DNA from 2 places in the Halobacillus sp. ACCC02827 genome. Region 2 is predicted to be linked to the other one. Evidence: a T-box and tRNA genes for the amino acid it is inferred to sense, from the RefSeq annotation. Region 2 holds a T-box; the other holds one or more tRNA genes.
What was found. A T-box is a leader RNA that pairs with one kind of tRNA and senses whether it is charged. The one in region 2 lies ahead of serS (serine--tRNA ligase), so its partner is inferred to be a tRNA-Ser.

Region 1: it encodes a tRNA-Ser, which carries the amino acid that the T-box ahead of serS (serine--tRNA ligase) is inferred to sense. The anticodon was not compared.

What each region holds. Positions count from the first base shown of each region.
Region 1 covers NZ_CP128168.1:390,543-393,932, forward strand. The annotation lists gene QRD89_RS02105 (Tex family protein) at 1-892, shown strand, start outside; gene cmpA (cortex morphogenetic protein CmpA) at 940-1,050, opposite strand; gene QRD89_RS02115 (SprT family protein) at 1,128-1,571, shown strand; tRNA gene QRD89_RS02120 (tRNA-Asn) at 1,749-1,823, shown strand; tRNA gene QRD89_RS02125 (tRNA-Ser) at 1,828-1,918, shown strand; tRNA gene QRD89_RS02130 (tRNA-Glu) at 1,930-2,001, shown strand; tRNA gene QRD89_RS02135 (tRNA-Asp) at 2,019-2,095, shown strand; tRNA gene QRD89_RS02140 (tRNA-Gln) at 2,103-2,177, shown strand; tRNA gene QRD89_RS02145 (tRNA-Lys) at 2,293-2,368, shown strand; tRNA gene QRD89_RS02150 (tRNA-Leu) at 2,375-2,456, shown strand; tRNA gene QRD89_RS02155 (tRNA-Leu) at 2,500-2,584, shown strand; tRNA gene QRD89_RS02160 (tRNA-Arg) at 2,663-2,739, shown strand; tRNA gene QRD89_RS02165 (tRNA-Pro) at 2,746-2,822, shown strand; tRNA gene QRD89_RS02170 (tRNA-Gly) at 2,846-2,919, shown strand; tRNA gene QRD89_RS02175 (tRNA-Ile) at 2,938-3,014, shown strand; rRNA gene QRD89_RS02180 (16S ribosomal RNA) at 3,137-3,390, shown strand, end outside.
Region 2 covers NZ_CP128168.1:14,726-18,115, reverse strand. The annotation lists gene QRD89_RS00100 (winged helix-turn-helix transcriptional regulator) at 1-198, shown strand, start outside; tRNA gene QRD89_RS00095 (tRNA-Ser) at 407-499, opposite strand; gene serS (serine--tRNA ligase) at 765-2,042, opposite strand; T-box leader at 2,098-2,321, opposite strand; gene pdxT (pyridoxal 5'-phosphate synthase glutaminase subunit PdxT) at 2,360-2,950, opposite strand; gene pdxS (pyridoxal 5'-phosphate synthase lyase subunit PdxS) at 2,969-3,390, opposite strand, start outside.

The DNA.
Region 1 (3,390 bases), 380 kb from region 2:
AAGGGAAGAGTTTCCTGATTTTCAAGTCGAAGAGAGAAGTGCTGTATCGATCGCACGACGCGTCCAAGATCCGTTGGCGGAGCTTGTCAAAATCGATCCTAAGTCGATAGGTGTCGGTCAATACCAGCATGATGTGAGTCAGAAGAAATTGAATGATTCCCTTGGTTTCGTCGTAGAGACGGCGGTGAACCAAGTAGGGGTAAACGTAAACACCGCCTCCGGTTCCCTTCTGCAGTATGTATCCGGACTGAGTAAGACCGTAGCGAATAACATCGTGAAGAAGCGGGAGGAGCTTGGGAAGTTCACGAAGCGTTCCGAGCTTAAGGATATTCCGAGGCTGGGAGCGAAGACGTTCGAGCAGAGTATCGGCTTCCTCCGCATACTGGACGGAGAGGATCCTCTCGATAGAACGTCTATTCACCCGGAGAGCTATAAGGCCACAAGGCAGCTGATTGCCGGAATCGGATACAGGACAGAGGATATTGGGACGGAGCAGTTGTCCGAAGCAGTCAAAGGTTTGGATACAGGAGAGCTCTCTCTAGAATCCGGCATCGGTAAACTTACATTGGAAGACATTTTGAAGTCTCTCGTTCAACCGGGACGAGATCCGCGTGACGATCTGCAGAAACCGATCCTTAAGAAGAATGTTCTTTCTATGGAAGATTTGCAGCAGGGAATGGAACTGGAAGGGACCGTCCGTAACGTGGTCGATTTCGGTGCCTTCGTAGACATCGGAGTGAAACAGGACGGGCTTGTCCATATCTCCAAGTTATCCAACTCCTACGTCAAGCATCCGATGAACGTCGTGTCTGTCGGGGATGTCGTGACGGTGTGGGTGGAACAAGTGGATGCGAAGAAGCAGAGAATCGCTTTGACGATGGTCCAAAAATAAGAAAACGAACAACTACCTGGGAGGGAGCGCTCGCCGGGTAGTTGTTTTTATTTATATAGATGCTGGTAGTAGTACCAACATTGATTCAGCACTTTTATTTGATATTTATCCTTATTATAGAAAGCATCTGCCATTTGTTTCTTCAACCAGGACGGCATGGAAGTCGCTCCTTTCCGTTTCGATTTTTTCATGGATATGATAAAGTATGCAGAAGACAGAGGAGGTGTGACCGCTGATGATGACCGATCAAGAATTGCAGCAATGGACGAAGCAGCTTTCCGAGACGTATTTCCACAAACCCTATCCAGACAAGGTTTACTTTAATTCAAGACTCCGTACTACAGGGGGGCGGTACATTCCATCCCGAAGAACTATCGAAATCAATCCGAAGTATGTAAAGGAACTGGATGGGAAAGAATTAGAAGGCATCATCAAACATGAGCTTTGTCATTATCACCTTCATATAGAAGGAAAAGGATACACCCACCGCGATCCAGCCTTTGAAGCACTGCTGAAGGAAACAGGTTCACCAAGACACTGCGCACCGCTGCCTTCCCAGCGAAAAACCTCTCATCAATATGTTTGCACACAATGCGGACAATCATACTACCGCCAAAGACGGATGGACGTCCGAAAGTACCGTTGCGGCAAATGTAAAGGGAAATTAAAAAAGAAGTAAAAAATACATTGACGAACAGAACATGTCCATGTTAAATTAAATAAGCCCTAGAAAAACGAACCAACATTCATTGAAAAACAACAATTTTTTCTTTGAAAAAGGTTTGACAAGCAAAGGGAATTGTTATAATATATATAACGTCGCCGATAAACGACGACAACGAAACATAATAACTATTCCAACGTAGCTCAGTGGTAGAGCAATCGGCTGTTAACCGATCGGTCGTAGGTTCGAATCCTACCGTTGGAGCCATTACGGAGAAGTACTCAAGTGGCTGAAGAGGCGCCCCTGCTAAGGGTGTAGGTCGCGTAAGCGGCGCGAGGGTTCAAATCCCTCCTTCTCCGCCATTCATCTTAATGGCCCGTTGGTCAAGCGGTTAAGACACCGCCCTTTCACGGCGGTAACACGGGTTCGAATCCCGTACGGGTCACTTTCAATCTTTACATAGGTCCGGTAGTTCAGTTGGTTAGAATGCCTGCCTGTCACGCAGGAGGTCGCGGGTTCGAGTCCCGTCCGGACCGCCATTGTCGTTGGGCCATAGCCAAGCGGTAAGGCAACGGTTTTTGGTACCGTCATGCGCTGGTTCGAATCCAGCTGGCCCAGCCATTTTTCTTTGAAAAAAGGGTTGACAAACAAACGAATAAGTTATATGATTGTTCTTGTGCTTGAAAAACAGAAAGCGCAAAAATAATTTTCAAAGTGTAATAGATTCCTTTTACGCGAGCCATTAGCTCAGTTGGTAGAGCATCTGACTTTTAATCAGAGGGTCGAAGGTTCGAGCCCTTCATGGCTCACCATTTTATGCGGGTGTGGTGGAATTGGCAGACACGCTAGATTTAGGATCTAGTGCTTCACGGCGTGGGGGTTCAAGTCCCTCCACCCGCACTTTCCATTTACATGATCAGCATTGAATTGTGAATAACAACTTGCGGTCGTGGCGGAATCGGCAGACGCGCTAGGTTGAGGGCCTAGTGGGAGTTAATCCCGTGGAGGTTCAAGTCCTCTCGGCCGCACTAACTTTTTCAAAAAAAGTTCTTGCGTTCGAAAACAAGTTGTGATACAATATTCCTTGTCGCTTCATTTTAATACATGCGCCCGTAGCTCAATTGGATAGAGCGTCTGACTACGGATCAGAAGGTTAGGGGTTCGACTCCTCTCGGGCGCGCCATTTTAACGGGAAGTAGCTCAGCTTGGTAGAGCACTTGGTTTGGGACCAAGGGGTCGCAGGTTCGAATCCTGTCTTCCCGACCATCGAAAGTTTGAAAATGTAATATGCGGGTGTAGTTTAGTGGTAAAACCTCAGCCTTCCAAGCTGATGATGAGGGTTCGATTCCCTTCACCCGCTCCATTAATTTTACTACCATTGGGGCCTGTAGCTCAGCTGGTTAGAGCGCACGCCTGATAAGCGTGAGGTCGGTGGTTCAAGTCCACTCAGGCCCACCATTGAATGTATAATCGATCTTTGAAAACTGAACGAACCAACCAGTACGTCAAACATTCTTTCTATTATATAGAGAGAATTCAAACAAGCACATTCGGTGTGCAAAATGAGCAAGTCAAACACTTTTATGGAGAGTTTGATCCTGGCTCAGGACGAACGCTGGCGGCGTGCCTAATACATGCAAGTCGAGCGCGGGAAGCGAGCTGATCCCTTCGGGGTGACGCTCGTGGAACGAGCGGCGGACGGGTGAGTAACACGTGGGCAACCTGCCTGTAAGATCGGGATAACTCCGGGAAACCGGGGCTAATACCGGGTAATACTTTCTTTCGCATGAAGGAAAGTTGAAAGATGGCTTCTCGCTATCACTTACAGATGGGC
Region 2 (3,390 bases):
TTGGAAGCAGACGGCGTCCTGAACCGCATCGTTTATAATCAAGTACCACCGAAGGTAGAATATGAACTGACGGAATATGGATGGACGTTGAAAGGTGCCCTCGACATGCTTTGCGAATGGGGTGAACAGCATATCGAGAATACGTACCCGAACAAAGAAGATGTGCTACTGGACACAGAGGAATTAGAAAAAGTATAGAAGGACAGATAACCATTGCTTGGAGCAGGCTCCTTGCAGACAGTGCATTCATATTAATAAAAATCCCTCCTGATCCATGGAGGGATTTTTATTTGCCGTAACCTAAAGAGGACGCCTCTAATTTTAAGCATAAAAAAAATCGTTACATGACGTAACGATTTCTGTTCTATAATCTCCAATTTTTATGCGCAATTGTTGATAATAATAATGGCGGAGGAGGAGGGATTCGAACCCCCGCGAGCCGTAAAGCCCCTGGCGGTTTTCAAGACCGCTCCCTTCAGCCAAACTTGGGTACTCCTCCGTATGACCGACAATAAATATATTACCATTTATCATCTCTTTCGTCAATACATCCTGAAGATTTTCCCTAAAAAACCCCCGGAATAATGACTGCTTTGTTATTATACAAAATCCGTATTGCCTTCGTCAACTAAAATCGACAACTTCCGATGCCGATGAACACGATGAGCTTTCTATGATGCGGATGACCCTCCTGATCGTTTTGCTCTTCCAGGGTCTCATTGCTGAAAAAAACCGTACAGACAGGATCTGTACGGTTTTTTCTCTTATTTGCTGATGACGTCTTTGCCACCCATATATGGACGAAGCACTTCCGGCACGACGACAGAACCATCTTCCTGCTGATAGTTTTCCAAGATCGCTGCAACGGTACGACCGATGGCAAGTCCGGAACCATTCAGTGTATGGACGAATTCCGGCTTCGCTTTCTCGTCACGGCGGAAACGGATACCGGCTCGACGCGCCTGGAAATCTTCAAAGTTAGAGCAGGAGCTGATTTCGCGGTATGTTTCCTGACTCGGGATCCACACTTCGATATCGTATTTCTTCGCTGCTGTGAAACCAAGATCGCCTGTGCACATGCTCATGACACGGTAAGGAAGTTTCAACAGCTGGAGTACTTTCTCCGCATGACCGGTGAGTTCTTCCAATACATCGTAAGAATCCTCCGGCTTGGCAAGCTGGACAAGCTCGACTTTGTTGAATTGGTGCTGGCGGATGAGTCCGCGGGTATCGCGGCCGGCAGAACCTGCTTCAGAACGGAAGTTGGTGCTGAAAGCGACAAACTTCTGTGGAAGATCTGCTGCACTTAATATTTCTTCCCTGTGGAAGTTCGTAACTGGAACCTCTGCCGTTGGAACGAGGTAATAATCCCAGTCCTGAATCTTAAAGGCATCTTCTTCGAACTTCGGAAGCTGGCCTGTACCAGTCATAGAGGTACGATTAACCATTTGTGGTGGCAGCATCTCCTGATATCCGTGCTCATCAGAATGAAGGTCCATCATGAAGTTGAGCAGGGCACGCTCCAAGCGGGCACCAAGGCCTTTGTAGAATACGAAACGGCTTCCCGTCACTTTAGAGGCACGCTCGAAGTCCAGCATACCAAGGTCTGTCGCCACGTCCCAGTGCGGCTTCGCTTCAAAGTTGAAGGCAGGGAGTTCTCCCCATTTTCTCGCTTCCTGGTTGTCGTCTTCATCTTCTCCGACAGGAACACTTTCGTGAGGAATGTTCGGAATAGATAACAGCATCGTTTCCAATTTCTCCTCGACTTCTTTCCATTCTGTATCAAGCGTTTTGATACGATCGCCGACTTCGCGCATTTCCTTAATCTTATCGTCCGCATCTTCCTTCGCTTTCTTCAGCTGGGAGATTTCCTTGGAGACTTCATTCCTTTTCGCTTTCAGCTCTTCTGTTTCCTGAATCAGCTCCCGGCGTTTACTGTCGAGATCACCGAATGCATCCAGATCAGACAAGTCTTCCCCGCGGTTTTGCAGCTTCGCTTTTACTTCGTCAAAGTTCTGACGCAGATACTTCATGTCTAACATCATCTATTCCTCCTTGTTATTTTTCTGCCTATAAAAAAAACTCCCGTCCCTTATATAAAGGGACGAGAGCTTTCCTATATGCTTCCCGCGATACCACCCAAGTTGAAGGTACCATGACCTTCCGGCTTCTACTCATAACGGTGAGCACCGGTACAGCTTACTGGACTTCGGCTGCACAACTCAAGGATGGATTCACACGGCTTCCCCGTCAGTTCTCACCAGCCACTGACTCTCTTCAAGGAGAAGGGACGTGCTACTATTTCCTATCATCGCGTTAATTATAAAGGTTGTGTTACATAAGATTAGCGGATTTAAAATTATAATGCAAGTGTTTTACGGGAGTTCTCCACCATTTTCACAAAATGAGCCGTGATGCGGTGGTCATCTGTCAATTCAGGGTGGAAAGAACATGCCAGGTACTGGTCCTGCTGAGCTGCGACGATATGTCCGTCATAGCGGGCCAGCACTTTCGTTTCTTCACCGACACCTTCGATATAAGGAGCACGGATGAAGACCGCATTGAATCCTTCCGCTACCCCATCGATATCAAGATCCGCTTCAAAGCTTTCCCGCTGTCGGCCGAAAGCATTGCGGCGTACTTTGATATCCATCAGACCGAGGTGGACATCATAGGAACCGTCGATTTCAGATGCAAGGAGAATCAGGCCGGCACACGTACCGAAGATCGGCTTCCCCGCTTTTCCGAATTGACGGATCGGCTCAAGGAAATCGTATTTGTCAATCAACCGGCGGATGGTTGTGCTCTCTCCACCGGGAATGATCAAACCGTCGATTTGTTCCAGCTGTTCCTTCTTCTTAACGACGACAGCTTCTGCTCCTGATGCCTCGACAGAACGAACATGCTCACGAAAAGCGCCTTGTAAACCTAATACACCGATTGTAGTCATGATGTCATTCTCCTTTACTTACTGGCTGCGTTCCTGCATGCGCTGATCAGGTGTAAGAGTAGAGATTTCCATCCCTTTCATCGCTGTACCCAAGTCTTTGGACAGCTCACCAATCAGTTTGTAGTCCGTATAGTGAGTCGTCGCTTCTACGATCGCACGAGCGAATTTCTCAGGGTTGTTGGACTTGAAGATACCGGATCCAACGAATACACCGTCTGCTCCAAGCTCCATCATAAGAGCCGCATCAGCCGGAGTAGCAATTCCACCAGCTGCAAAGTTTACAACAGGAAGACGGCCTTCTTCACGGATTTCCATAAGAAGATCGAACGGTGCGCCGTTTTCTTTAGCAAATACCATGACTTCATCTTCAGACAGACCGCGAAGTTTACGAATTTCTGATTGTACTTGACGCATGTGGCTTACTGCTTCCACGATGTTTC